Regions from separate parts of the Rurimicrobium arvi genome, predicted to be linked through region 1. Evidence: riboswitches for the same ligand, from Rfam matches in the RefSeq annotation. Region 1 holds a riboswitch; the other holds the start of a gene.

Evidence for each region. A riboswitch is a leader RNA that binds a small molecule or an ion and turns the genes downstream of it on or off. The one in region 1 is predicted to bind cobalamin.
Region 2: another riboswitch for cobalamin. It lies ahead of ABD846_RS06300 (T9SS type A sorting domain-containing protein); the one in region 1 lies ahead of ABD846_RS13425 (ribonucleoside-diphosphate reductase small subunit).

Annotation. Positions count from the first base shown of each region.
Region 1 is NZ_BAABEZ010000024.1:196,997-211,634, forward strand. It holds gene hisG (ATP phosphoribosyltransferase) at 1-489, shown strand, start outside; gene hisD (histidinol dehydrogenase) at 493-1,791, shown strand; gene hisC (histidinol-phosphate transaminase) at 1,795-2,820, shown strand; gene hisB (bifunctional histidinol-phosphatase/imidazoleglycerol-phosphate dehydratase HisB) at 2,817-3,911, shown strand; gene hisH (imidazole glycerol phosphate synthase subunit HisH) at 3,908-4,489, shown strand; gene hisA (1-(5-phosphoribosyl)-5-[(5-phosphoribosylamino)methylideneamino]imidazole-4-carboxamide isomerase) at 4,486-5,199, shown strand; gene hisF (imidazole glycerol phosphate synthase subunit HisF) at 5,193-5,945, shown strand; gene hisIE (bifunctional phosphoribosyl-AMP cyclohydrolase/phosphoribosyl-ATP diphosphatase HisIE) at 5,942-6,544, shown strand; cobalamin riboswitch at 6,609-6,813, shown strand; gene ABD846_RS13425 (ribonucleoside-diphosphate reductase small subunit) at 6,930-7,895, shown strand; gene ABD846_RS13430 (ribonucleoside-diphosphate reductase subunit alpha) at 7,926-10,316, shown strand; gene ABD846_RS13435 (acyl-CoA thioesterase) at 10,329-10,712, shown strand; gene ABD846_RS13440 (alpha/beta fold hydrolase) at 10,736-11,518, shown strand; gene ABD846_RS13445 (AraC family transcriptional regulator) at 11,589-12,455, shown strand; gene ABD846_RS13450 (YCF48-related protein) at 12,524-13,771, shown strand; gene ABD846_RS13455 (autorepressor SdpR family transcription factor) at 13,962-14,216, shown strand; gene ABD846_RS13460 (SdpI family protein) at 14,220-14,638, shown strand, end outside.
Region 2 is NZ_BAABEZ010000018.1:33,969-48,606, forward strand. It holds gene uvrA (excinuclease ABC subunit UvrA) at 1-513, shown strand, start outside; gene ABD846_RS06265 (hypothetical protein) at 560-1,177, opposite strand; gene ABD846_RS06270 (uroporphyrinogen-III synthase) at 1,288-2,178, opposite strand; gene ABD846_RS06275 (DUF4271 domain-containing protein) at 2,241-3,107, opposite strand; gene ABD846_RS06280 (BamA/TamA family outer membrane protein) at 3,144-4,910, opposite strand; gene ABD846_RS06285 (TonB-dependent receptor) at 4,943-6,874, opposite strand; gene ABD846_RS06290 (YncE family protein) at 6,879-7,952, opposite strand; gene ABD846_RS06295 (T9SS type A sorting domain-containing protein) at 7,925-8,917, opposite strand; gene ABD846_RS06300 (T9SS type A sorting domain-containing protein) at 8,924-9,907, opposite strand; cobalamin riboswitch at 10,030-10,221, opposite strand; gene ABD846_RS06305 (hypothetical protein) at 10,326-12,545, shown strand; gene ABD846_RS06310 (OB-fold protein) at 12,619-13,017, shown strand; gene ABD846_RS06315 (hypothetical protein) at 13,044-13,433, shown strand; gene ABD846_RS06320 (YceI family protein) at 13,458-13,997, shown strand; gene ABD846_RS06325 (DUF5777 family beta-barrel protein) at 14,044-14,638, shown strand, end outside.

The DNA.
Region 1 (14,638 bases):
CGGAAGCAACTTGCGCAGCTTAACATCGAAGCCCGCATTGAGGAAGTCGGTGGCAGCGTGGAGATTGCTCCCGGAGTAGGTCTTGCGCAAGGAATCTTCGACATTGTCGGTACCGGTAGTACGCTGCTGATGAACGGTCTGAAGGAAGTGTGCACACTCGTACACAGCGAAGCTGTACTGATTGCCAACAACGACTTGTCCGCAGAGGCGCAGTCCGTGCTAAGCCAGTTGCTATTCCGCATCAGCGCGGTCCGCAATGCCGGCTGCAACAAATACATTCTCCTGAATGCACCCAATGAACGGCTCGAAGAGATCGTCGCGTTGCTGCCCGGTATGAAAAGCCCGACGGTACTGCCGTTGGCGCTGAGCGGTTGGAGCAGCGTACATACCGTAATCAGAGAACAGGCTTTCTGGGAGGTGATCAGTCAGTTACGCAGTCTCGGAGCGGAAGGAATTCTTGTTGTGGATATTGAAAAAATGATCTTGTAAGCTATGTTATCTGTTCAGTTATTCCCGGAGCCTGCTGCCTGGAAATCCTTGTCCCGCAGGCCATTCAGCGATACCCCCGTCGCGCCCGTTCTGGTACGTAAAGTATTTGAAACGGTTGCCGCAAAAGGCGACGACGCCTTACGGCATTACACCCTTCAGTTTGACAACGTCTCATTGGGCGAGCTGCGTGTGTCAGACAAAGAGTTGTCCGCCGCGGCTGCACAAATAAGTGAAGAGCTGAAAAGTGCGATACACACTGCAGCACAGAATATACGATGCTTTCATGAGGCACAGCAACTCACCGAGCCTGTTGTGGAGACGATGCCCGGTGTACGCTGCTGGCGAAAATCTGTTCCGGTTGATCGTGTTGGCTGCTATGTTCCCGGGGGCTCTGCGCCCTTGTTTTCCACCGTTCTGATGCTCGGAATACCGGCACAGATCGCCGGTTGTACCCGACGTATTGTCTGCACGCCGCCTGACCGCTCCGGAGGCGTACATCCCGCAATATTGTATGCTGCCTCGATCGCAGGTATCACCGATGTTTTTAAGGTAGGCGGGATACAGGCGATAGCCGCGATGAGTTGCGGTACTGCAACTATTCCCGCTGTCGATAAGATATTCGGTCCTGGAAACCGCTATGTTACGGCAGCCAAGCAATATGCACAGCAATCCGGTATCGCTGTGGATATGCCCGCCGGACCGAGCGAGGTATTGGTGATCGCCGACAGTAGCGCCGTGCCCGCATTTGTGGCTGCAGACCTCTTGTCGCAGGCGGAGCACGGACCGGACAGTCAGGTGATGCTGCTCACCGACAGCGGGGAATTACTGGTTGCGGTGCAGGCTGAACTGCGGCAACAGCTGGAATTATTACCGCGTAAGGACATTGCGCTTCAGGCATTGCAGGGGAGTCGTGGCGTAGTGCTATCCGATATAGATACCTGTATCGCGTTCAGCAACGTGTATGCGCCGGAGCATTTGATCCTGGCCGTGGAACATCCGGTTCGCATGTCGGCCGGCATACGCAATGCGGGTTCTGTATTCCTTGGTAACTATACCTGCGAGAGTGCAGGGGACTATGCGAGCGGCACTAACCACACACTCCCCACCGCCGGCTACGCACGTGCTTATTCAGGCGTCTCACTTGAAAGCTTCACCAAGAAGATCAGTTTTCAGTCGATTACCCCTTCAGGCCTGGAATTGATCGGACCCGTTATTGAGACAATGGCGTCGGCAGAAGGACTCGACGCACATAAGGCTGCTGTGCGCATTCGCTTATCCCGGATACAATCCGACAAACTGTAAATCATGTTCTCTGTACAATCTTTAGTCAGACCCAATATCCTGCAGATGGAAGCCTATTCCAGCGCAAGGGATGAATACCAGGGTCCCCCGGCCATTTTTCTGGATGCCAATGAAAGTCCTTTCGGAACGTACAACCGCTATCCCGATGCCAGGCAAACCGTATTAAAAAGCATATGGGCGGAACAGAACAACATTCATCCGGACCAGGTGTTTGTCGGTAACGGAAGCGATGAAATTATTGATCTGTGCTACCGTGTTTTTTGCAGGCCCGGAATTGATGTCGCATACCAGTTCTCTCCGACGTATGGCATGTACGCAGTGCTGGCACAGCTGAATGACGTACACTTGCAGGATATGCCACTGGACAGGTCGTTTCGGATATGCTCCGCTGCACTGCCGGCATTTCCCGCCGGTACTGCGAAATTGTTGTTTGTCTGTTCCCCCAATAATCCCACAGGTAATGATCCCGGGGATATTATTCCGGTAATAGAATCTTTTCCCGGAATAGTGGTCGTCGATGAAGCATACATCGACTTTTCAAATCAGAATACATCCGTCAGACTGTTGCAACAGTACCCGAACCTGCTCGTAATGCGTACCCTGAGTAAAGCCAGAGGCCTCGCCGCTGCCCGTATCGGGATAGCAATGGCAGATGAAACTATTATTTCGCTGCTGAATAAAGTAAAGCCTCCGTACAATATTAGCAGACTGAACCAGGAAGCTGCGATAGCAGCGTTGAAAAATACTGCCGCTTCCGATGCATTTACAGCCATCGTAATTGCTGAAAGGGAACGCGTAAGAAAAGCTTTAAGCATTCTGACCTGTATACTTGAAGTATACCCTTCGGACGCCAACTTTCTGCTTTGCCGCGTAAAAGATCCTGCCGGTCTGTACGATTACCTGGTCAACCGCGGAATTATCGTACGTAACCGCGACAGACAGGTTCCGGGCTGTCTGCGCATCAGCATCGGCACACCACTTGAGAACGAACAATTGATACAGGCGTTAAACAATTATCAGATACCATGAAAAAGAAAGTACTTTTTATAGACAGAGACGGGACGCTGATATGCGAACCGGAAGATTTTCAGATCGACAGCCTCGAAAAGCTCCGCTATTATCCCGGCGTATTCCGCTACCTGTCGCGCATTGCCGCCGAACTGGACTATGAGTTGGTGATGGTGAGCAACCAGGACGGACTTGGCACGCCTTCGTTCCCGGAGGAACAATTCTGGCCGGCGCACAACAAAATGCTGGAAGCACTCGAGGGTGAAGGCATCCGCTTTAATGAAATATTTATAGACCGGAGTTTTCCGGAAGCACACCTTCCTACGCGCAAGCCCGGAACCGGAATGCTCACCCGGTATTTTTCCGGAGATTACGACCTGAGCCGGTCTTTTGTGATTGGGGACAGGATCACCGATCTTACGCTTGCGCAAAACCTGGGTGCAGGCGGTATACTGATCGGCGGGGTAACAGCTCCTGATGCGGTGCTGTGCACTTCTGAGTGGGCGGAGATATACCGGTTTCTGCGAGCAGCACAGCGCCAGGTTTCGCTCAGGAGAACTACGTGCGAGACTGACATCAATGTACGTATCAGTCTGGACGGAACGGGTAACGGTGATATTCAGACCGGTATCGGATTTTTCGATCATATGCTGCAGCAACTGGCGTTTCACAGTGGTGTGGATCTGTATCTGCGTGTAGAAGGAGACTTGCATGTTGATGAACATCACCTGATAGAAGATACCGGTATCGTATTGGGGCAAGCATATCTGCAGGCGCTGGGAAATACAGCCGGGATAGGGCGATACGGATTTGTACTTCCGATGGATGATTGTGAGTGTTCGGTTTCTGTAGATATGGGAGGTCGACCCTGGCTGGTTTGGAACGCTTCTTTTAACAGAGAGATGATCGGTGCAATGCCCACCGAAATGTTCCCGCATTTTTTCAAATCTTTTTCGGATGCCGCACGCTGTACCCTGCACGTTAATGCTAACGGAACCAACGAGCACCATAAGATAGAGGGGATATTCAAAGCCTTTGCAAGAGCACTGGCGCAGGCGATCCGGCTTGATGGCAATACAGGACAATTACCGTCCACAAAAGGTTTATTATGATAGCCATTATAGCCTATGGCGCAGGGAATACAGGTTCTGTAAGCAATGCGCTTTCCCGTCTTTCCTGCCAGCATGTGATCACAGCTGATCCTGAAGTTATCCGGAAAGCAGATAAAGTTATTATCCCTGGCGTGGGTGCCGCAGCACCGGCAATGCTGCGTCTGAAAGAGCTGGGACTCGACCGGTTGATCGTCTCCCTGCAGCAACCTGTTCTGGGCATCTGTCTGGGTATGCAGCTGTTGTGCCGATCATCCGAGGAAGGCGCAACTGAGTGTCTCGGTATTTTCGATACAGAAGTGCGTCGTTTCCGCGGAGCGCAGCCGGTGCCGCATATGGGCTGGAATAGCCTCGAGCAATGCCGCGGACCTTTATTCGCTAATGTTCCGGATAAACAGGGTGATGTGTATTTCGTGCACAGCTTCTATGCTGCTGTATGCAGACAAACGATCGCTGTCTGCAACTATATGCAGCCTTTCAGCGCAGCACTGCAGCAGGATAATTTTTTCGCTACCCAGTTCCATCCGGAAAAGTCCGGCAACACAGGCGCGCTTATACTTAAAAACTTTACCGAATTATGATCATCATTCCCGCTATAGATCTGATGGATGGACGCTGTGTGCGTTTATCGCAGGGAGACTTTTCCCGGCAATCGGTTTACCGCCAGAGCCCGCTCGAACAGGCACTGTTGTTTGAATCGGCCGGCATACAACATCTGCATCTCGTGGATCTGGATGGTGCGCGCGCAGGTGAGGTACAGCAATGGAATGTGCTGGAGCAGATTGCGTCACGGACGTCGCTTTGCATCGATTTCAGCGGGGGAATACGAGATGCGCTGCAGGTGCGCCGTGCATTGGATTCCGGTGCGCAAAAGGTCGTGTTGGGCAGTCTTGCCCTGCGCGCACCGGAAACGTTTCTGGATTTGCTGGAGCAATTCGGGCCGGAGCGCATCGTGCTGGGTGCGGACGCAAAGGATGGACTCCTGGCGACGCTTGGCTGGCAGGAGCAGAGTGCAGTACCGCTTGTCCCGTTTTTGCAGCATTGGTACACACGGGGTGTGCGACAGGTATTGTGCACCGATATATCGAGGGACGGAATGCTTGAAGGTCCGGCATTTGAACTGTATCGTGGCATAAGCGAATCTGTGCCGGTGCAATTGATTGCGAGCGGCGGAGTAGGTGCCATTGCCGATTTGAAGCGGCTGCAGGCCGATGGCTGTTACGCTGCGGTGATCGGAAAAGCCCTGTATGAGGGAACCATTTCACTCAGTCAATTAAGTGATCTATGTTGAAGAAGCGAATTATTCCCTGCCTCGATATCAAAGACGGACGTACGGTAAAGGGAGTCAGCTTTATGGCACTGAAAGATGCCGGAGATCCCCTTGAGCTTGCTGAGCGTTATGAAGCTTCGGGTGCGGACGAACTGGTATTCCTCGATATCTCCGCTACGGAAGAGCGACGCCGTACGCTTGTTCCGCTTGTGCGTGCCGTTTCGGAACGGCTTTCCATCCCGTTTACCGTAGGTGGTGGCGTAAACAGTGTGGCAGCAGCTGCAGCATTGCTTGAAGCCGGTGCCGATAAGATAAGTGTGAATACGGCCGCCGTGTTGCGGCCGGAGCTGATCGGCGAGTTGTCGCAACGATTTGGTGCGCAATGTGTGGTACTGGCGATCGACACTGCGCTTGTGAACGGTCGCCGGGAGGTGTTTACACATGGAGGAAAGCAGGCGACGGGAATTTTACTGAAGGAATGGGCAAAAAAGGCTGAGGCGCTTGGCGCCGGCGAGATATTGCTTACATCGATGATGCATGACGGTAGCAGGTCTGGCTTTGCACTCGAACTTATAAACGCCGTAACTAACGTGGTATCCATTCCCGTGATCGCTTCGGGAGGAGCAGGATCAAAAGAAGATTTCCGTGAACTGTTCCGGCAGACAACAGCCGGGGCGGCGCTTGCAGCAAGCTTGTTCCACTTTGGTGAACTAAGTATTCCCGAACTGAAATCATTTCTGAAACAATGTGAAATTCCAATAAGATGAAGCCGGATTTTTCTAAGTCGGGAGGATTGATTCCCGCAATTATACAGGATGCCGATACGGCACAGGTGCTGATGCTCGGTTACATGAATGAAGCGGCATTGCAGCAAACCAGAGATACCGGTTGGGTTACTTTTTTCAGTCGCAGCCGCAACAGCCTCTGGGTGAAAGGCGCCACATCCGGAAACCGGCTACGTGTGGTTGCTATGTGTGTTGACTGTGACGGAGATACTTTGCTTGTAAAGGCGCGTCCCTCCGGTCCGGTCTGTCATACCGGTCAATACAGCTGTTTCGGCGCTGCAGAATCGAAAGGTTTTCTGTATCGCCTGGAGGCATTGATCGCTGAAAGACTGGAACTGGCCCCGGAGACATCCTACACAAGCAGGCTTGCAGCCCGCGGCGTTAATAAAGTGGCCCAGAAAGTAGGGGAAGAGGCAGTAGAACTGGTTATCGAGGCAATAGACGATAACAGGGAACTGTTCATAAATGAAGCCGCCGATTTGTTGTATCACCTTTTACTGTTGTTGCAGGTAAAAAGCGTATCGCTGGCAGAAGTGGAAGCGGAGCTGATGCGCCGCAATGAGCAGAAGTCGCGCCCATAAACAATCTGCGCGTTTATCCACACGCTGTTGAAACGTAATTGCGGTCAAACCCGCTTCGCCTTCTATTTTTGTGCTGTTAATCGGTTCGCGTACAGTCCTGCTGTATACGATTAAAAGGGAAGCCGGTGTGAATCCGGCGCTATCCCCGTAGCTGTAATCCTGATGTAGCGATACATAAGTTTTTTCAGAGTCATCAACCACTGTCTGCGGATGGGAAGGTTTCTGAAATACAGGAAAGCCAGAAGACCTGCCGCATAACGTTAAAAAGCTACTGCTTTCGGAGGAAAGGCCTGGCTGGTCCGGTATCATTTGTTTACGCAGATATCCTTGTCCTGCCGTCTCCCTCCGTCGCTAAGCTCCAAAGCGAAAACTTACTTTTTATACTATGCAGGAGGAAATATTATTACAGGAAAATAAAGAGCGCTTCGTACTGTTGCCCATCAACTATCCCCGTATCTGGGAGATGTACAAGAAGCACGAAGCGAGCTTCTGGACCGCAGAGGAAATAGATCTCAGCGCCGACCTCAAAGATTGGGCTGCGCTCAACGATGGGGAACGTCATTTCATAGCACACGTACTCGCATTCTTTGCTGCGAGCGATGGTATCGTAAACGAAAACCTTGCTGTGAACTTCATGAGTGAGGTGCAGCTGCCCGAGGCCCGCTGTTTCTACGGTTTTCAGATCATGATGGAGAATATTCACTCCGAAACCTATGCGCTGCTGATCGATACTTATATCAAAGACGCTGCGGAAAAGCATCGCCTGTTCCATGCGATCGATACCGTGCCTGCGGTGAAACAGAAAGCGGAATGGGCGCTACGCTGGATCGCGCAGGGCTCTTTCGCGGAGCGCCTCGTTGCGTTTGCAGCCGTAGAGGGCATTTTCTTCAGCGGCAGCTTCTGCTCCATATTCTGGTTGAAAAAGCGCGGGCTCATGCCGGGACTGACTTTCAGCAATGAGCTGATCAGCCGCGATGAGGGCCTGCATTGCGAATTTGCCTGTCTGCTGTACGGAATGCTGCAACAGAAGCTGAGCCAGGAAGAAGTGTACCGTATTATAGGAGATGCCGTGGCAATCGAGAAGCAATTTGTTACTGATGCGCTTCCCGTTGACCTGATTGGTATGAACGCGCGCCTGATGCAGCAATACATTGAGTTTGTTGCCGATCGCTGGCTGTCCGAACTCGGATATCCCAAAATGTTCCATGCCGTTAATCCGTTCGATTTTATGGAGATGATCTCCCTGCAGGGTAAAACGAATTTCTTCGAGAAGCGGGTTGGCGATTACCAGAAGGCCGGAGTGATGGCACAAAAAGACACACAACAGTTTTCCCTCGACGAGGATTTTTAATTTATCAGTGAACCGTAAAAGCACAGCAATATGTTTGTTATAAAAAGAAACGGAAAAAAGGAAAGCGTGAAGTTTGATAAGATCACGGCGCGCATCGAAAAGCTTTCCTACAGCCTCAGCCCGATGGTCGATGCGATCGAGGTGGCCAAGAAAGTAATTGAAGGTATATACGACGGTGTCACCACAACAGAGCTGGACAGTCTTGCTGCGGAGACTGCGGCGTCGCTGACCACGCGTCACCCGGACTATGCCTTGCTGGCAAGCCGTATCGCCGTGAGCAACCTGCATAAGAATACCCTGAAATCTTTCTCGCAAACCATGCAGCAATTGCACGCGTATTGCGATCCCAAGACAGGTCGTTCCATGCCCATGGTTGCGGATGACGTTATGGCGCTGATTGCAGAGCATGCCGAATTGCTGGACAGTGCGATCATTTACGATCGTGACTTCAGCTTCGATTATTTCGGGTTCAAGACGCTGGAAAAATCTTACCTGCTGCGTATCGACGGCAAGATCGCCGAGCGTCCGCAGCATATGTACATGCGTGTTGCGATCGGTATTCACAAGGAGGATATAGACAGTGCGATCAAAACCTACAACCTGATGAGCGAGCGCTGGTGTACGCATGCGACTCCTACGCTGTTCAATTCCGGTACTCCGAAACCACAGATGTCTTCCTGCTTTCTGCTCACGATGAAAGACGACAGTATCGACGGCATCTACGATACGCTGAAGCAAACTGCGAAGATCTCGCAAAGCGCGGGGGGGATCGGTCTGGCAGTACATAATGTACGCGCGACGGGTAGCTATATCGGCGGTACAAACGGAACCAGCAACGGACTTGTTCCGATGTTGCGCGTATTCAACGATACAGCGCGTTATGTCGATCAGGGCGGCGGTAAACGAAAAGGCGCTTTCGCGATTTACCTGGAACCCTGGCACGCGGACGTTTTTGAATTCCTCGACCTGCGCAAAAATCACGGGAAGGAAGAGCTGCGCGCCCGGGACCTGTTCTATGCGCTCTGGATTCCGGATCTGTTTATGAAACGTGTGGAGGCGAACGGTACATGGAGCCTTTTCTGTCCGAATGAAGCACCTGGCCTGCACGAGTGTTTCGGCGCGGATTTTGAAGCCTTATACGAGCGATATGAGGAAGAAGGTCGTGCGCGTAAGACGATTAAAGCGCAGGATCTATGGTTTGCCATACTCGATGCCCAGATTGAAACCGGAACGCCCTACCTTTTGTACAAGGATGCAGCGAATGCGAAAAGCAATCAGCAGAATCTCGGAACCATCAAGAGCAGTAACCTCTGCACCGAAATCATTGAATACACGAGCGAGGATGAGGTTGCCGTTTGTAACCTGGCATCCCTGGCACTGCCACGCTTTGTACAGAACGGCGGCTTTGATTTCGATAAGTTCTACGAAGTTACCTATCAGGTTACGCGCAACCTGAATAAGATCATCGATCATAATTACTATCCTGTTGAGGAAGCACGTCGTTCGAACATGCGCCACCGGCCGATCGGGCTGGGTGTACAGGGACTGGCGGACGTATTTATTCTGCTGCGTCTGCCGTTTGAGAGCGATGCGGCCCGCGCTCTGAACCGTGATATTTTCGAGACGATGTACTTTGCGGCAATGACCGCCAGCAAAGACCTGGCGAAAACGGAAGGTGCTTACGAAACTTTCGCCGGCTCGCCTTTGTCTCAGGGTAAATTCCAGTTCGATCTCTGGGGGCAGGAGTCGTCCGGGCGACACGATTGGGAAAGCCTGCGCAAAGAGGTAATGCAATATGGCGTGCGCAACTCTCTGCTGGTTGCTCCGATGCCCACTGCATCCACTTCCCAGATATTGGGTAATAACGAATGTTTCGAGCCATACACTTCCAATATCTACACTCGACGTGTACTGTCCGGAGAATTCATTATCGTAAATAAACATTTGCTTAAGGACCTGGTACAGCTGGGCCTCTGGAGCAATACGATGAAAAATAAGATCATTGCGGCAAACGGCTCTATCCAGCATATCGATGAAATCCCGTCTTCATTGAAGGAACTGTATAAAACGGTTTGGGAGATCAGGCAGCGCACGATCATCGACATGGCAGCCGATCGCGGAGCGTTTATTTGCCAGTCACAGTCTTTAAACCTTTTTGTGGATAGTCCCACTGCCGCCAAGCTTACCTCGATGCATTTCTATGCATGGAAGAAAGGTCTGAAAACAGGCATGTATTACCTTCGTACACAAGCCGCGACGCAGGCTGTGCAATTCACCATCGAAAAGCAGGGTGGTCATGAGATGGATCCTGTAATCCCTGTATTACCGGCCGAAGCGCTTGCCGCAGCATCCGATATTGAAGCGGATTTTGTTGCACCGGCCTGTACGATGGAGGAAGGATGCATTACCTGCAGTGCATAATCAATTTTTCAAATGACATTAGAACAGAAAATAGCTGCATCTGAAACACGCATATTCAAGGCGGTGTTTCCGAATACAACGAACCACTACGATACCCTGTTTGGCGGAACTGCCATGCAGTTGATGGATGAGGTCGCCTTTATTACCGCAACCCGTTTCAGCCGGAAACGCATGGTGACGGTTTCTTCCGATCGCATCGACTTTACTAAGCCTATTCCCGCCGGTACAATCATTGAACTGATCGGAAAGGTGACGCAGGTAGGCCGGACCAGTCTTAAAGTTTCGGTTGAGATCGTGATAGAGGAAATGTATTCATTTGAGCGGAACACCGCTATTACGGGTACGTTTACTTTCGTGGCGGTAGATGCGGATAAGAGGCCTGTACCGGTAGTGTAAAGCACTTTTTTTAAGTTTGCAGCATGAGTACAGCTGAAGAAATGACGTATGTGGAGACCGGCGGGATACAATTAGCCTGCCGGAGTAAGATGGTCTATCCGGGTCGGCCGGTGATTATCTTTCTCCACGACTCGCTGGGTTGTACAGCATTATGGCGTGATTTCCCGGATCGGCTGGCCGAGCGTTGCCGCTGCAACTTTTTTGTGTACGACCGGCAGGGCTATGGTGCTTCCGATCCTTTTTCCATCCGCGAGCGGGAGCCGGACTATATGCACCGGGAAGCGGCTGTTTTATCCGACCTGATAAAGCACTTTGATTTTAAGCAGGTCTGGCTGTTCGGACACAGCGATGGCGGCTCCATAGCACTGATCGCAGCTGCCCTGTATCCCCAGCTCCTGGCGGGCATTATTACGGAAGGCGCACATATCTTCGTGGAAGAGCTTACGCTGCAGGGTATACGCGAAGCCGTTAACGCATATAATCATACAGATCTGCCGCAAAAGCTCGAGCGGTACCATGGTGTGCGCACCGCCGAAGTATTCAGGCTCTGGGCGGAAACCTGGCTTACGGAATCATTCCGCCACTGGAATATCAGCACAATATTGCCGGAGATTATCTGTCCCGTACTAGTGATACAGGGGGAGGAAGATGCGTACGGAACAGAAGCGCAGGTGCAGGGCATCGTGCAGTCGGTTAAGGGGCCTGCAGCGGCTTATATAGTCCCTCAGGCGGGTCATTCCCCGCATAAAGAAGCGTCCGGCAGCACGCTGACAATCAGCGCAGACTTTATCCTCAGGTATAGTTAATACCCGGAAATCCCGGTGGACGTTTGCATGCAATTACTTATTGAATAACTTTGTTATGCACGAGCCACCCATGAAACAGATTCCCGTAAACAACCTGCCCAAAGGCGATGAAGAGCTGAAAGTGCTACCCCTTGGGCACTTCACGCCTTACGACTTTCAACGCCCGCACCGGCATTCCTACTTCGAATTCTTCCTGTTCGAGAAAGGCGGAGGCTCGCACTTTATCGACTTCGCGGAACATCCGATCCGCGATTATTCTGTGCACGTTGTATTCCCGCAGCAGATACATCTGGTGAAGCGACGGGAGCAATCAACAGGCTCCATTGTACTGTGCAGCCGCAATTATATGAACCTGATCGGCACGTTCTTTTTCCCGCAATTGCTGCGCAACAATTATCATGCACCCTGCCTGCAATTCGATAAGAAAGATTTCGCCGGTATGATGGACATCATCGTACAGTTGTATGAAGAACTGCAGCAGCATTCGGTTTTATCGTATAATCTGGCTCAGAATTATACTTCTATTTTTCTGACACGCTGTATTCGCCATACTGCCGACCAGTTGCAGGATGAAGGCGGCATGCAGGGCTACAGTCAGCACGACTGGGAAGTATACAAGAAATTCAGCGAGTTGCTGGAGGGATGTTTTATGGAGAAACCCAACGTGGCTTACTACGCGAAGGAGCTGGCGATGACGCCCAAAGTGCTGAATAACTGTCTGGACCGTGTTGTGGGAAAAACCGCTATCGAACTGCTGCAGGAACGCACCTGGGTAGAAGCAAAGCGCCTGCTCCTGCATACTGGGGACGCGGTTAAGGAGATTGCTTACAAGCTCAATTTTAAAGACAGTTCTTATTTCACACGTTTTTTTACACGCCAGGAGGGTCAGACCCCGAAAGAGTTCCGCAGCTACTGGGAAGAAAAGTACCATTCTTAAGCTGTTTATCATAAGCCGGAATGCGTGAGGCCGCCGAACTTTGCAGGTAACACTTAAAACCTGAAACAATGAAAAAGCTACTCTCAATCTTATGTACGCTGATTGCACCCCTGACCGTATGCGCAAGTGGTTATTGGCTCAAAGTTCCCGTTCCGACAACAAAGCACCTGCTTACCGTGTCGTTTGGTTCACCGGAAACCGGTTATATCGGCGGTACCGACAGCACACTACTGAAGACAAGCGATGGCGGAAAAACCTGGAGCGCTGTCCATCCTTCCGGAATGAGCTTTTCCGCAAGTTCACCGGATATCATTGATCTGAAATTTGTTTCTGCCACAACCGGTTTTGCGATTGTCAGCAACCGTATGAACCCTGTTTTCCGGGGCGATGTGTATAAAACTACAGACGGCGGACTGACCTGGAATGCGGAGTCAGCCATGATTGCCAGCTTCCGGATGTTCCTCTTCGACGCTGATAACGGTCTCGCTGTCGGCTCCGGTTTTTTCAGCGGAGATAACGTGACACGTTTGTCGGCAGGGACATGGCAATCTCCGCAATACCTCAGCAATATATCCGGTTCGTTCCTGCGGACCGTGGATTTCCTGGATCGTAACACCGGCATTGCAGGTGGCGACAGCGGCAGGGTGTACCGTACCTTCAATGGCGGCATTACCTGGGATACCGTAAAAACAAATATCGATACTGCAATAAACGGGTTGAAATTTATCTCAGCAGACACCATCCTGGGCGTAACGGCAAATAATGGAGCCGCAGTTATTATCAGCACCGACAAAGGAAAAACCTGGACCTTCGATATGGCTTCTGCCACTTTTTATTATCCCGATATGAGAGCCGTGACACGCTCCGTCAAAGACTCGCTGATCATGGTTGGGCACTCGGTTACCACAGGCTCAGGAATCATCTATTATTACGACGAGACTTCATTCATGAACATATTCACGGCAGACCAGGATCTGAACGATGTGCGTATGGCCAACGACTCTGTGGCATTTATCGCGGGTGACAGCGGTCTCCTGTTATCGAACATACATATTGCCACATCAGTACAGGAAAATATATTGTCCGCAGCCACGGTACATCTGTTCCCGAACCCCGCACAAAGCACGTTTACGGTACGTTCGGAAGTCCCTGCCTCCGTAACGGTTTGGGACATGCAGGGCAGATGTCTGCTGACAGATAAGCGCAGGATACAGGAACATAAAATCGATATGCGTGGCTACACTTCAGGTGTTTATTTTGTCGAGGTGAAAGCCGCTGACGGTTCTGCGTTCCGCGATAAACTTACCTTAGAATAACCATCTGTAAATCGTTTTTCAAACAGGATCGGAGCCTTCCCGGAAAGGGAGGCTCCGATTTTTTTGTACATCATGCTGGCTGTTTGCGTTTGTTACGGTTTTCTGTTATAAACGGTGCAGGAAATAAATCCTTAAAAATTTTGCGATATCGGCAAGTATTTAGATATTTGTCTAAATATTTAAAGAACGGATGAATGTGCTCTTTAAAGCCCTCAACGATGCCACGCGAAGGGAAATACTTGAGCTGCTGAAGCAGCGGGATATGACCGCAGGGGAAATCGCGGATCATTTTTCCATTTCCAAACCCAGCATTTCCCATCACCTGGATCTGCTGAAGCAGGCCGGACTGATAGAGGCGGAAAAACAAGGGCAGTTTATCAGTTATTCATTAAACACCACGGTGTTCGATGAGCTTCTCAAATGGTTTATTCAGTTTAAAAAATAGTGTATGAACAAAACGCTTAAAAACACATTAATGGTGGCAGCTGCACTGTTGCCTGTTGCATGGCTGGCCTTTATTTTTCCTGATGTCCCGGAGGTGGTACCGACGCATTTCGGTGTTGACGGGCCGGACGCATGGGGCAATAAGCGTGAGCTGTTTGTATTCTCGGGTATCCTGGCTGCCGTCAGCATCGGGGTGTACTTCCTGCTGCAGAATATTCACCGTCTCGATCCGAAACGTGCGCATAAAGATACTTCCGCCACTTTTGGCAAAATGGCTGTAGGCACGGTTATTTTCATTGCGGTTCTGAATTTCATCTGCCTCGGCATGAGTGCCCGGAATATGCACCTGGAGCCGGTAATGATGTCCCTGATCGGACTGATGTTCGCGTTCCTCGGGAATATCATGCATAATATCAAGCCCAA
Region 2 (14,638 bases), on a different contig from region 1:
TATAACCGCGAAACACTTGAAATACGTTATCGCGGGAAGTCTATATCAGACGTATTAAATATGACCGTTGACGAGGCAGTAGACTTTTTCGTAAATGTTCCGATGCTGCACCGGAAAGCAAAAACATTACAGGATGTGGGGCTTGGCTATATCACGTTGGGACAAAATGCTGTTACGCTCTCCGGCGGGGAAGCGCAACGGGTAAAGCTTGCAACCGAACTATCCAAGCGGGATACCGGTCAGACGGTGTACCTTCTGGATGAACCAACCACGGGATTACATTTTCAGGATATCCGGCATCTGCTGGAGGTACTGAACCGGCTGGTGGAGCGGGGCAACACCGTGTTGGTGATCGAGCACAACCTCGATATTATTAAGGTGGCGGATTATGTTATTGATATGGGGCCCGAAGGCGGAAAAGGTGGCGGCAATGTGGTAGCAACCGGAACACCGGAAAAAATAGCAGCCTGTGCAGAAAGCCATACCGGCAGATACCTCAAACTTGAATTATAAAAAAGGCGGATGACTTTACTCATCCGCCCTTTACGATAGCGTACGTTTACAGTCCGAAATAAAAGCCGAGACCGAGCACAAGGCCTCCGGGCGCCAGTACATTCATGGTTGTTGCTCCCTGACCGGTAAGCGGCGAAACGGGGTATCCTTTCACGGTGTATGTCACGGACGACAGGCATACGGAATACCCGACACTTAAATAAAATCGATTGATCCTGCGGCGTCCCATGCCCCAGTAGTGATAGTAGGCTATAGCCAGATTGGATACCGGATCCAGATCCATCTTTACATCCTTTTTACCATAAACGGTCTCTATTCCCTTCACATCCACATCTGAGATACCGGTGGCATACGTGTATGCAAGGCCTAAAGCGCTTCCCTTGAAGCAATCGTCTTTAAAGTAATATTTTGCCTCGCCAAAATATTTATAACCCCAGGACCCGATACCAGCTCCGGCGCCGGCAGAAAAATGTTTGGCAAAACCGTACTCCGCACCGATACCAATCAACCCTGCATTGGCTCCGATTCCCATAGGCAGTCCTAACGAAAAAGGTTTGCACGCGGCAGCCGGCTTTGAACGGGAACTTTCTTGTGTGTTTTCCGTCTGGGCACCAACCGACAAAGTGGAAACAAGCAGCATCGAGATAATAGCAATTTTCTTCATTTAGTTTGATTTTGCAGCAATGTTACGTAACTAAATGAAATGATTCATATCCCGACAAACAAAAAAAAGGCGACATCTTCCGATGCCGCCTTTCCTGTTCAGAAACATTCTTATTTTTTTCTGCCTTTTTTATTTTCTTCGAGGAATTTGTCGAGCGCAGCCGCCATAGAAGGAGCTCCCGGCATCGGTGCACTCATATCCAGTCGCAGATCGGCATCCTGGATAGCCTTTGCGGTGGCCGGACCAAATGACCCGATGATGGTATCATTCTGCCGGAAATCCGGGAAGTAATCAAATAATGTCTGGATAGCCAGGGATGAGAAAAACAGAAGCAGGTCGTATTTCTTTTCCATCAACTCCATAATATCGTTGCTCACCGTACGGTAGAGGGTTGCTTCCGAGAAAGGAACCTTATTCTTTGTAAGGAATACATTTATATCGCTCTTACCGTTATCAGCAGTAGGCAGAATATACCGTTCTTCATGTTTATGTTTGGCGATCACCTCGAGCAGACCGTCAGTTGTGCCGTCCGGACTGAAAAACACTTTACGCTTACGGTACAGGATATATTTCTGGAGGTACAAGGCTACCGCCTCAGAAATACAGAAGTACTTCATATCCTGGGAAACTTTCACCTTATTCTCCTCGCATATGCGGAAGAAATGCTCGACAGCATTACGACTGGTAAAAATGATCGCCGTGTGCTCAAGGATGTCCAGTTTCTGCTTTTTGAATTCGCGGCCGGAAATGCCCTCCACCTTCACGAACGGGAAAAAATCAACGAGTACGTTGTATTTCCTGGCGATATCGTAATACGGAGATTTATCTGTCTCCGGTTTCGGTAAAGTAACTAATACGGTGTGAACTTCTTTCAAAGGCTGGTTTGCCGAATCTTTCTTTTTTGTCGCAGGTTTTTCTGCCGCTGCTTTTATGGATGTCTCCGCCTTCGATTGGGATGCAACAGACGTTTTCGCTTTTTTTGCTACTGCTTCTTTTGCCATTATTGTGGAATAGGACTTATAAACTGGTTTGTACAAATGGCTATAACTCTAACGAATACGCGCTATACGATGCGTGTTACAAGCTTGAGTAATACGGCCATAGGTAGGATCTCGAACGCGCAAAGGTACATAAAAAAATGGAATCGGCTATTCATAAAGAATTGCGCAAAAATATTCCAGGAACGGAGATACCTGTTTGCCAGAAAAGCTGCCGCGAGTATAACCGACACAATACAGATAGGATTGTCCCAACGCGCGTCCATAAATGCGAAGCACACAACAAAAGGTAAAAGAAATATACCCAGGATTTTATTGACCAGAAAGATATTGAAATTGTACAGGTCGGTAGTGTTCTTCATATGAAAGACCCATCCTACAAACTCTACAAACAAATATTTCCCCAAATACGTAATGAGCGCTCCACTAATCAGCAACAATACAATAGTGCCATTTGTAAGCCCGGAAAACCGCCAGTCAACAAATATAGAAATAAAATAATACAGATAGGCCCCCAGTACAACTGAAGCAAAAATATTCATCAGCAGATTGGGGTAAGACGCTGCCTGGATGATGTCTTTCAACTGTCTGTTTCCCAGAGTCGGGTTCAGAAAGGCGCGCCACAGATCATTAAAATATTTAGGGTAAATGGTTTTAACGCCTCCGAGGATCGCCGCGAGGCAGAGCAATAAGTAGAAATCCAGTGTGTTATCGTCGGTATAATGCGGCTTGGACAAAAAGTTGACCATCCGCGTTGCACCGGCATCCCATTGAGGAGACATCAGAGAATCGAGACGTTGGGCAACGGAATGATGAACGACTGATGTATCTATAGAAACCCCGTACGAATCTGCCTGTACCTTTGCGGGGCAGCTATAAATCGCGCCCAGCATCAGCATGGAAATCAGCAAAATAGTCAACCGGAATTTCATGGCGACAAAGGTATTTAATTCGACAGGATTCCCGAATTAAAAAAGCGCTACATAACCGAACGACAGCTTGGATTCTTTAAAGCGAAGCGGAATATAGTCGCTGCGCCCGAATGCCAGTGCAATGGAAAAAATTCCCGTTTTTGTTTCGAGCGTCGTTCCCAACCCGAAACCATTGTAGAGCGCTTCCCGGGAAAAGCGATTGAATTTTGTTTGCACCCAGCCGTTGTCGGAAAAAAGATAGGCATAGGAATTCTGAGCCATACGCAAACGGAATTCCGCACTCAGTACATGATACTGGTTCGCAAAGATGCTTTGTTCATCGAAACCACGCAGCAGCCGGAATCCGCCCAGCTGATACAGATCGTTCTGGAATAATTGCGGGGCGGTCATATACGCTCCGTTATACGCCAGCTTCCAGGTAAACGCCCGGCTTACGGGCAGGTAAAAAGCGAGTTCTCCCGAAAGCTGGTACTGCCGGGAGCGCAAGCGGACAGTATCGTATAAACTGGCAAAGTTGAAACCGGTTCCGTCGTTCAATTGCCTGACTGCATCATTGGGCAATACCTGCCGCTGCAGGCCCAGTGCAGCGCACCGGATGGACCATCCCTTATGAGGGTTGTATCGGTAGTCAGTATGATTTGCCTGAAATTCCACACCAAACCCGTTTGCACGCGTATCGATGTTGTTGGTAAGACTTCTGGATGCAATGATACCGGCCGAGTCTATCTCCACTACCCGGTTGCTCATTACCTGGTAATACACTTTAATAAATTCCGTTGCCGACAATTGGTAGCGTGCTCCCAGCTGAAATGATACTTTCCGGAAATCGAGATTATACCGGAACATATCAAAATGGGCTTCAATACCCACCGGCGAACGGAAGATATAAGGTAACACGCCATCCGCTTTCAGACGCGGGGATTTTGCCTGAAGGTTCTGATAGCTTGCACTTAATTGTTCCCCCCGCCCCAGTTGATTCATCAGCGCGAGCTGAATATCGGCGGTAAGCAGCATTTTACCGGTCTGCAGGTTATTCGGCATTAAACCGAGGATTGCATTCAGCTGATTCGCACTTTTTTCCTTAAGAAACAAAACGATCCTTGTATCGGCAGCACGGAACTCAACAAGCATAGGCGATGTTTCCTGCAAATACGGCAGTTCCCGCAAACGGGCGCTTATCTTTTTCAGCTTTTCTTCATTGTAAGCACTCCCCTTTGGAATATCAAGGTATCGATGCAGAAAGGAGTTGGAAACGGAAATATTTCCATTTACGATGATGGTATCTATTGTACGGCGACGGCCGGGATCAACACGCATTTCAGCGGAAATCACATGCGGCTCTTCTTCCACCGCATGCTGCATCCACACCCTTGCGAACGGATATCCGTTTCGTTCGCAATAGCGCAATAGACGGGCGGTAAACGCAGAAAGGGAAGAAGGGTTAACTACATGCCGTGCAAAATCTGCGCCAGTGATTCCTGCCTGGTTAAGAAGGGCCGGCGGAACAGAATCCAGCGACAATTTCGCCCAGGAATACCTGCTTCCGGTAAAGCAAAACACATGGTATTCGTTACCTTTTACCGAGACACTGTCCACTGAGGCTTCAAGAAAACCCAAAGCCTGCATTTCCGGACACCAGTCATTGATCTCGGATACAACAGCTGCGGCATCTGTGTAGAAAGCTTCAGGAGGGAGGGCAACGGAAGGTACATCCACGGCATGCCATACCAGCTTTAACGACTGTGCCCGTGCGCAAACGGAAAGCACAGTAACGCAGAAAAGTAAAATCAGGCGCAGCCGCATGCTTCAAAATTAGGGATAATAAATGGCTGCCGCTACAATGAAACGCTGAGGCCAAAATTCCAATTCCGTCCCGGCATCGGGCGCGCATTGACCACCTGATAAGTACTGTTCCAGATATTGTTCATTCCGGCAGAGCAGGTCAGCACAACGGTGCTTACCGGTTGACGGTAGCTCAGGTATATGTTACCCGTCTGGAAAGGTTCTAGGAACTGGGATTCGTCAACCGTTACGAAACGATACCCGGTGTAGGTGTGATTATAATTGCAGGAAAACTGCTTCCAGGAACAGCCGATATTGCCTTGCCCGTTATACCTGGGCGTATACGGTATCTGCTTGCCGATGCTGCCGTCTCCGGGCAGGTAGCTTTCCACGGTAGTGGCAAGCACAAATGAAGTATTCAGTCCAAGCCACAGGCGCCAGTACCGTGGCAGCTGTACCGTAAGTGTATTTACCGTTTCGAGTCCGCGGGAGTGAACGGTGGCTATATTATGAGGCGTCCATACAGACCCTCCGAACCACAGCACCCAATCATGAATACGCCTGTCGAATAATGCGAGTTCATGCTTCAACGCAACGCGCCTGCCTGCCGGAACAAGCAATTCGTAACCGGCATCGGCCGACCAGCCGTATTCGGGTTTTAAGGCTGGATTCCCGCCCGGATTGTAGAATAATTCATTTAATGTAGGTGCCCGGAAGCTCCGTTGCAGGTTTGCTTTCAGTGTGAGAAAACTGAAGGCCTGAAAAGACCCGTTTATTCCCGGAAGAAAAACAGTGCGTTCATTTATCTGCTCTGTTCTTGCTGCGACAGACAGCCGCGCCTTCTCCCGGAACAAGCCCAGCTGATATGCTGCAGCAATTGCGATGCGATATTGATACCGGGATTGCGAGTCCCTTTCCGGATGGGTACCGGAAATATTCACGGGTACAAAAAGCAGCAGATTCTGATGCTCAGATAAAGCACGCTTCCAGCCGGTTTCCTGATAGAGCTGAACAACCTGATTGCGCGTATCCAAAGCGGCTGCACTGTCGGTATAATGCATCTGCTCCACAGACAGGGCAAGCTTACTGTAAAATGTCCCTGCAGACCTGCTGTGTTGCCATTGGAGCATACCGCGATAAGCGTGATCCCGCTGCAGTTTAACAGAAGCAGCTTCAAACAAAGCGGGTGGTATTTCCCTTTTATAATCGATAAGCCAGAATGCAGCTTTGATACTGCTGTAGTCGGACAATTGATACAGCACGTTCAGCATTCCGCTTGCAGAGCGGAGCGCGGCATGAGTCATCTGCACGTCCTGGTTTGCACTATTGGTATAATGAAAATTATTATCAGCGCGTTGTGCGTTCAGGTTAGCAGAAATACTCCACCGTTTTCCGGAAAAAGACTGCCTGAGATTTATCCTGCCCGAACGATAGCTGCCCCATTCCAGTCCGACGCTGGTGCTGCTGCGCAGCGAATCGGATGTGTGCAGATCATTATCGAGCAGTAATGCACCGCCTACATTGCCACTACCTGTGAGCGCGGAAGAACCGCCGTAAAGCAGGTGGATCTTATCAAACTGGTTTACCGTAAGCAGAGAGACATCCGTTGCACCAAACGATGCATTGTTCAAAGGAACACCATTCCAATATACCTGCGACTGGGCCGCGGATGCACCGCGGAAATTAAGTGTTGCCAGGCTATTGATGCCGTAAGACTTTACAAAAACGGAAAACTGCTGCGTCAGCAATTGGGACAATTGCTGCATGCGGTATTGCTGCTGCCACTGCGAATCAACACTTAGCTGCTGCATGCCCGGTGCAAAGCCCTGCAACTTTACATCTGGAGAACCTGAAGCAGCTTTGCGGCGGTGTTTCACTTTTACTTCATGCAGCTCTTTGGTCTGGGCCCGGCTGTTCCATGAGTAAGCGCACAGTACCGGCAGTACTGCGATGATGATATTCCGATATAAAGCCGAAAAACCCAAGAGATCATTTAAAGCAGAACGAAGATACTCCGATACCGCACGAAAACTGCCTGCGTGCGACACCCGCTTCACTGTAAATAGTAACGGAAGATTTTTGTACGAAACCCTTCGGATCTCCGACGTAGAGTTCACCGGTTTGCGGATGCACTCCCAATGCCCAGAAATACTGATTGGCAACACAGCCGATGAAAGGAGTTTCGGGAAGTGTGGATTGGTTGATGCCCATTTTAAATACACCGTTGCGATCTGTACCGCCATCGTAATTCACTTCTATAAAAAGAAGTGTATCTCCGCCGTTATTGCGACAAATCTTGATCGGATCCGCCTTTGCAGGGAACGTAAAAGAACGGAGCACGCTGCGCGAGCCGATGTCCAGGCAGGATAATGTAGCCGGTTTCCCTTTAAATACGTTTCCCGCCAGAACCCACACATGACCTTCCTTATCCTGTACAAATGCGCTGGGCGCATAACCGGGCAGGGCAATAGAGTCAACCGGCAAATCGGTGGCAGTATCCAGCAGGTAGACCTGCCGGCAATTTTCATCCCAGTTAGCAATCAATGCGAGGTTGTTCCAGAGCATCATCTGCTCCACATTGCGGTATTGCAGCGGCATTTCTTTTATCAACCGACGGGACGAAGGATCGATCACGGCTAACTTCGACTGAAACAATTCTCCAACATAAGCCTTATTCTGCGATACCTGCAACATATAACGCGGCTTGGGAACGGCTATCGAACCTTTGATACGGAAAGAACCGGAATCAACGACGGTAATCCTGTCTGAATTATTGACCATCAGAAAGCAATCCGGTCCGGCAAGCAGCATGCTCTGAAGCACGTCTCCCAGTGACTGCTGATTAGCGGCATTGAACACGTCTGTGTATACGCTGTCTGCAGCAATATCATAAACAGACAGCGCTGCATTACCGTTGCCGAGACTACCTTCGCAGGCAATCAGCACCTTTTCCGCATATGCAGGGGGCAACGTATTATCCGGGCCATCCGGCTTGTCTTTCTTACATGCCGCGAAGCCGAACAGCAACAGAAAACTCAGACTTTTGAGAAGACACCCACGCATACAGGAGCTGATTTACGATCGATATACAGAAAATACGTACCTGCGTTGTATGCAGCCATGGGAATCCTCAGCGATCCGGAAGCATCGTACTGCTGCAAGTCCCGCCCCTGGATATCACGCACAGATACATGAACATGCTCTTCACCGGGTATATCAAGCGACAGCACATCAGTAACCGGAACGGGGTACATCCGGAATCCGGATGCTTCAAACTCTTTGAGACCCAGTCCTGCAGTATTGATTGCGGCTACCGCGTCGAGGTCGAAACCGCCGGAAGGGAAACGTGTGGGGTAAGGATCGTTGATCACGTTGCCGTGGGCATCCTGTGAATGATGCGCATTTACAGAACCGATAACGTCTACGATACGAATATGTGTCACATGGCTCACATCCAATCCTGAAGTGCCTTTCAGTTCAGCAAGATCGAAAGGAGTGCCATACTGGGCAATATATTTTCCGGCAAGGTTATTTACGAGACGGGCGTTCATGTAGTCTCCCGCACCGGCAACCTGAGTGGAAATACCGGTATTGGACGTTGCCGGGAAACGGAAAAAATGTTCCCCGTCTGAACTTACTTCAACAAAAGCGAGTTCCAGAAAAGCTTCTTCGCCATTGGCAGGATTTGCAAACCCATTTTCAAAAACAGCAAAATCGGGTCCGTCACCGTCGAAAATATAACCATTGAACGTAAGTACTGCCACGCCACTGTCGCCAAGGCTTACCACACTACCGTCAGCCATGCCGGTAGCATCCGCGTCTGTGCCTACAGAAGCGGGTCCGGAACCAGCATCGGCAATATCCGTAAGTCCGCGCGTAACAGTGCAGGAAGCTGCCCATTGTTTAATACCGGCACTACTGCGATGTATCGCGGTAGTGCCGGAAATTCCTGCCTGTGGTGCGAACTGAGCACGTCCGTACAGGGTTCCGCATACAGTTAAAAGGAGCAGGGATAATACTTTATTCATGATCTGTTATTGTCTCACCACGCGTGCAGAAGCCGTGCGCGTACCATCGTTAAATGTAAGTATATACACGCCTGATTGTAATGAGCGCATATCTACGGAAAGGCGTTGAGCCGGATTAAGTTCGTAAGAAGCAATGACACGCCCGTTCAGGTCGGACAACTGCACATGTTGTTTATGAGTGACCGACGACTCAATAAACACAAAGTCTGTGGCAGGATTCGGGAATACTTTCAGGTCGAAGGCTGCATTTTGCTCTTTGACATTCAGTCCGGATTCGTTGGTGATGAAGTTATCGATGCAGAAGCTCGCAGGTGTATTCATGCCCCATGTGCCTACATCGGAGGAAACAAGACGCAGCAGGAAACTGTCCGCGGCACCGAGTTTCATAAGATCCACCCACTCCCAGTCACGCACGATATAAGCTTTTGTGGAATCACTATTGCGGAAGTCGGCGAGGAAAAAGCTAACGGAATCCGATTTCAGGACACCTCCCGAATAAGCAAATACATCAAGACGGAAATAATCAGAATCGGCCGCTCTGAATTTCTTTGCAAAAGCATCGCCGTCACGCATACTGTTGTATGCGTAAGTACTGTTGGTCACGTAAAAGCCCATTGCCTGATGGCCGAGCGCCGCACCTGTAAGTCTGATGATATTTTCAGAGCCGTTTGCGGTGGCATATTGCGCAGAACCTGCAAAACCGATACCTGCTTTAGCGGCATACGCATTCAGGTAACCACTGGTAACACTGTCTGTTTTATTTGAATACGCGAAGCCGCCTGACCAGAAGCTGGTACCCCAGGCTGTATCGTATACACAGGGAAAATAAGCGAGCCCGCTGGAGAATCCCACATCAGTTCCGGGAGCGGAATAATTTACATAAGCAGTATCACTACCGGGCAGGGTCAGTGAATCAAAATCAGCAACCGTTTGGGCGGAAGCGGCAACACCACCCAGCAGGGCAGCGGAAAGCATAAAAATTTTGCGCATAGCGTTTGTATTTGTAATCAATAAATTTCATCACAAACCTCTTGCAAGATGGAAACGGCAGAAAAAAATACCCGGCTGCTTCAGCCGGAAATTTGATCTTCGCTTTTAAAAATCCCGAAAGCGGTCAATTATTATCGCAGGCAGGTCTTCTGACTTATCTCACCGCTGCGCCTTCCCAAATGAACTTTGATCATCAGTGGCAATGGAATGCAGTGGCTTTTTAGAGACTTACAGCATCGGGTAATGTTCAGGACTTGCACCTGATTCCCTTTTCATTTCTCTTGTGGAGAAACACCTTCGACGCTGCAAAGGTACATTGTTTTATATGGAATCGGAAAAACACGTTTTATATTTTTTTTATCCTCTGTGGCCGTGCGGATTGTCTATTTTTGTGATTTCGTCAACACCACGGTTTCGCATGCATCTGAATTTCACAAAAACATTATGTCTGGTTGTCGCTATCCTTTGTGCACAGTTCGCCTTTGCCCAGAAAGAAAATCATAAGAAAGACGACAAGAAGAAGAAAACGGTATCCATTTACGACATCGATACGCTTATCAATCCCGTACCCCTGCAGCGCAGCCTGTTTTTCGACAAAGTGAAGAAACAGCAAAAACGGGCGGACGCCTTCGACGGTAAAATTGACGACTATATCAATTTTAATAACGACAGCATCAGCAGCCGGACGCTTACCAACAGTCTGCTGCGGGAGATCAGCAAAATTGAAATCATGATCGAGAATCTGCCGATCGCTGATAAGTTTACCGAAAACCAGACAAAGCTTGGCTACCTCCGCTCCCTTGAGCAGGTGCTTATCCGTTTTAATGACGACAATAAAGTCGATCCGCTCTATTATAAGCGGCTTGTAAACAACTTCCGCGATATGGTTATCGCTAAATACGAAGGCAACCTTTCCGCATTCGTCCGCGGCAATGTAAACGTGTACACAATGGGAAACAGTCAGATGCTGGGCGATGACGATAAAGAATTCCTTTGTGAAGAGCTGGCCAAAAAAGACCCTACCCTGCTGATCCGCCGTCTTCCGGAATTCATCAACAAACCCTGCGCGGACATTGTTATTGCAGGGGCTGCGAAAATCAATCCCGACGAGATTTTCAACTATGCGTCTTCAACGAATGCCGGTCTGAAAAACGCCGTGGAACGCAATACGGATCCGCTGGTAAAAACGATCGTGAAAATTGTACGCGAATCAAAATCTCCTCTGAAAGCAAAGACGTTTTTACACGATATCCACAATGGGACATTGAGCATCGCAGAAGTAGATAAAATCACCGAAGACCAGGACCTGTTCTTTAAAAATCTCGTACGACTGAAGATCGAAAATAATGACCTTGGTAATGCAAGCATCAACAGTGAACTGGAATACCGCTCGTTGCGCAACTATGTGCGTGTAATGGACGAATTGCATGAAAAACCGGAAGCGGTCCGTTTTAAATGTATTGAAAACCTGAGCCCGGAAGCGATTTATTATATCATCATTTACGGACAGGAAGAAATCTATACAAGTTCCTTTACCGGCGCCTTCAAACGCCTGATGGAAAAGATGAAACCGATGACGGGGGACGAGTTCCTCGGAAAATTGCATTATGACCGTTTCCGTACGTTTGTGAGAATGTGTGCGGGATTCAACCGGCTCGATCAGTTCCTCGCGACATTTACCGAAGAAAAGAAAAAAGAACTGCTCAGCAGTTTTATCGCGAATCTCGACAAAGGAAAAGAAGATGACCTCGAAGACGCGGTGGATGTGGCCGACGCATTCGGAAGTATTGAAGACTCTTCCATGATCGCCTACCTGCGCGAAGAAGTAAAAAAGAACTACGAAGTCTCTTATCAGCACCGCAGCAAAAAAGGATTACAGGTGTATGCCTTGCTCGCCACTCTTTTTGACGGAGCAAAGGATACCGTAACCAATGAAACGGCAGAAGAGCGCTCTAAAAAACTGAATTTGCCCCCTATCAATTATGTACCTTACGCTACACTGACGCATGACAGCGCGGCAGTGGTAGAGCAGTTTTTCTTCTACGGCGATGAAGACGGGAAGATGTCTTATGCGAGCTTCCTGAATAATTTCAAAGGACCGAAATGGAAAATGACGACGACCAAATACTGGGTGAATATCACTTCCACTTCAGGCAGACCGATATCTGTATATGCCAACCTGCCGCTTGCAGAACCCGAAGACGAAGATGCGCAGAGAGCGTTGAATAAATACCTCGATGAGAATGCAATTAATCCTGCCATACTGATCCACCGCGGACACAGTTATCACTTACCGACCACACTCGAACGTCTGAACGACAAGACCAAAGTGGTAGTGCTCGGATCCTGCGGCGGCTATCATAACCTCTCCACCATCCTGACCAATTCACCTGACGCTCAGATCATTTCGACCAAGCAAACGGGCGCAATGGCTGTAAATGAACCGATCCTGAGAGCATTAAATGACAACCTGGGAGAAGGAACTGACGTGAACTGGGTGAATATGTGGAAAAGACTGGACGGAGAGTTTAAAGGCAAACCGGCAGAATCGACCTTCAGAGATTATGTACCGCCGCATAAAAATCTGGGTGCCATCTTCATTAAAGCGTATCGCAGGCTGGAAGAGCAGAATGGCTAACACATTGTTAATTACTCTGCCGGACAAACTACTGACAAATAAATGACGTTAATTTCACGAAAACTACCGTATTGTGAAAAAAGTCGTTATAGCGTTAGCCATCGTACTGCTCGCAGGAGTAATTGCTGTGCTGGTAATCACGAACCGTCCGGCAAGAAAAGTAGATGATGTAACAGGCATTCCGGTAAATGCCAGGGTTTTGTTTCAGGAGTTTTCGACTGATGAAACGAAAGCAAATCAGACTTATCTGAATAAGGCAGTACAGGTAAACGGCACTATTTCAGTTGCGGATACCAATCAGGAGGGTGTACCTTTCGTTGTATTACAAACCGACGATATGATGTCCGGCGTAATGTGTACCATGCGCGAGAAAAAATTCCCCGGCAAAACCGGAGATTCTGTAGTATTAAAAGGTTTTTGCAGCGGTTTTGTCGGAGATGTAAAACTTACCGACTGCATTATTTCCCAATAGTCAATTTCACCAGTCAAATTACAATTATGATGCTAAAAAAGCCATTCAGTCGCCTCGTCGCGATGTGCGGTATTGCGGGCGGATTTTTACTCCTGAGCACGCAGTACAGTTGCTACAAAGACAACAAAGAAACGATGTACCCGCCACTGGGTCCCTGCGATACCACCAATACCACATGGAGCGCTGATATTCAGCCGATGGTTCAGGCATCCTGCGCCAAGAGCGGCTGTCATGATGCTTCCGCTTCTGCGGGTGTTAATCTTACGACTTATTCCGGTGCCAAATCCATCGTCGACGATGGCAGATTCCTGCGTGTGATCCAGGACGGATCCATGCCGCAGGGGGCTTCCAAGTGGGACGAGTGCAGCATTAATAAAGTGCGTCGCTGGATCAATAACGGAGCATCCAATAACTAGTCCTAACAATTAAAACATTCTTTCATGAAAAAAATAACAGTTATTGCAGCGGGATTGCTTTTAGCGAATACCGTATCCGCTCAGAAATATATGACCCGCAGCGGGCGCATTACTTTTTTCTCGCAGACACCCATTGAAAATATCGAGGCATTCAACAATGAAACAGGTGCAGTAATAGATCTGGCTACAGGTGATGTTGTCTTTCAGGTACCGGTAAAAAGCTTCAAGTTTGAAAAACAGCTGATGCAGGACCACTTCAATGAGAGCTATATGGAATCGGATAAATATCCGAAGGCAGATTTTAAAGGCAAGCTCGCGCCAGGAACCGTTTCGGACAAACCAGGAGTATACAAGACAACTGTAAGCGGAAAACTCACTATCCATGGTGTAACCAAAGACGTAAAAGTGCCGGGGACAGTTACCATTGGAGCAAATGAAGCTTCAGTAATGGCTCAGTTTAAGGTGGCGACCGCCGACTATAAGATCAGGATCCCTTCCGTGGCTGAAGGCAAGGTTGCCAAAGAAATTGAGATCACCATCAATTCTTCTCTGAAAAAAATGTAGGTGCTTCGCAAACAGCAATCCATTCTCATCAAATCAAATCTAACTTATGCAATCATTGCTTATAAAATCTTTTAAAACAGTTGCGGGACTGCTGATGCTGATGCCCGCCACTGCGGCATTTGCGCAAAACGACGGCGACGACCTTTCCAAACTCCTGGACGAAGAAAAGCCGAAGAAAACATACACCTACGGGTCTTTCAAAACGGGTCATATCATCAACAGCCACAGCATTGAAAATACGGCAAAAGGCAACCTCGACTTCCGTATTTCGCACCGTTTCGGCGCATTGAATGGCGGCGTGAAGGAATTTTTCGGATTGGACGGTGCAACGCTGCGTCTCGGCCTGGATTATGGTGTTACCAACTGGCTTACGGTAGGTGTGGGCCGCAGCTCCTTATACAAGGAATACGATGGCTTTTTAAAAGCGCGTATCCTGCGCCAGACTGAAAAAGATGAAATGCCCCTCAGCTTAAGTTACGTGGGCGGGATGTCTCTTACGAGCCAGAAAGCTACGGACCTTGTGGGGCGTCAGCTTACGCCTTTTGAGAGTTATCCGTTCAGTAACCGTCTGTTTTTCTTTAACCAACTGCTGATCGCGCGTAAGTTCAGCAACCTGTTTACGCTGCAATTGATGCCCACGC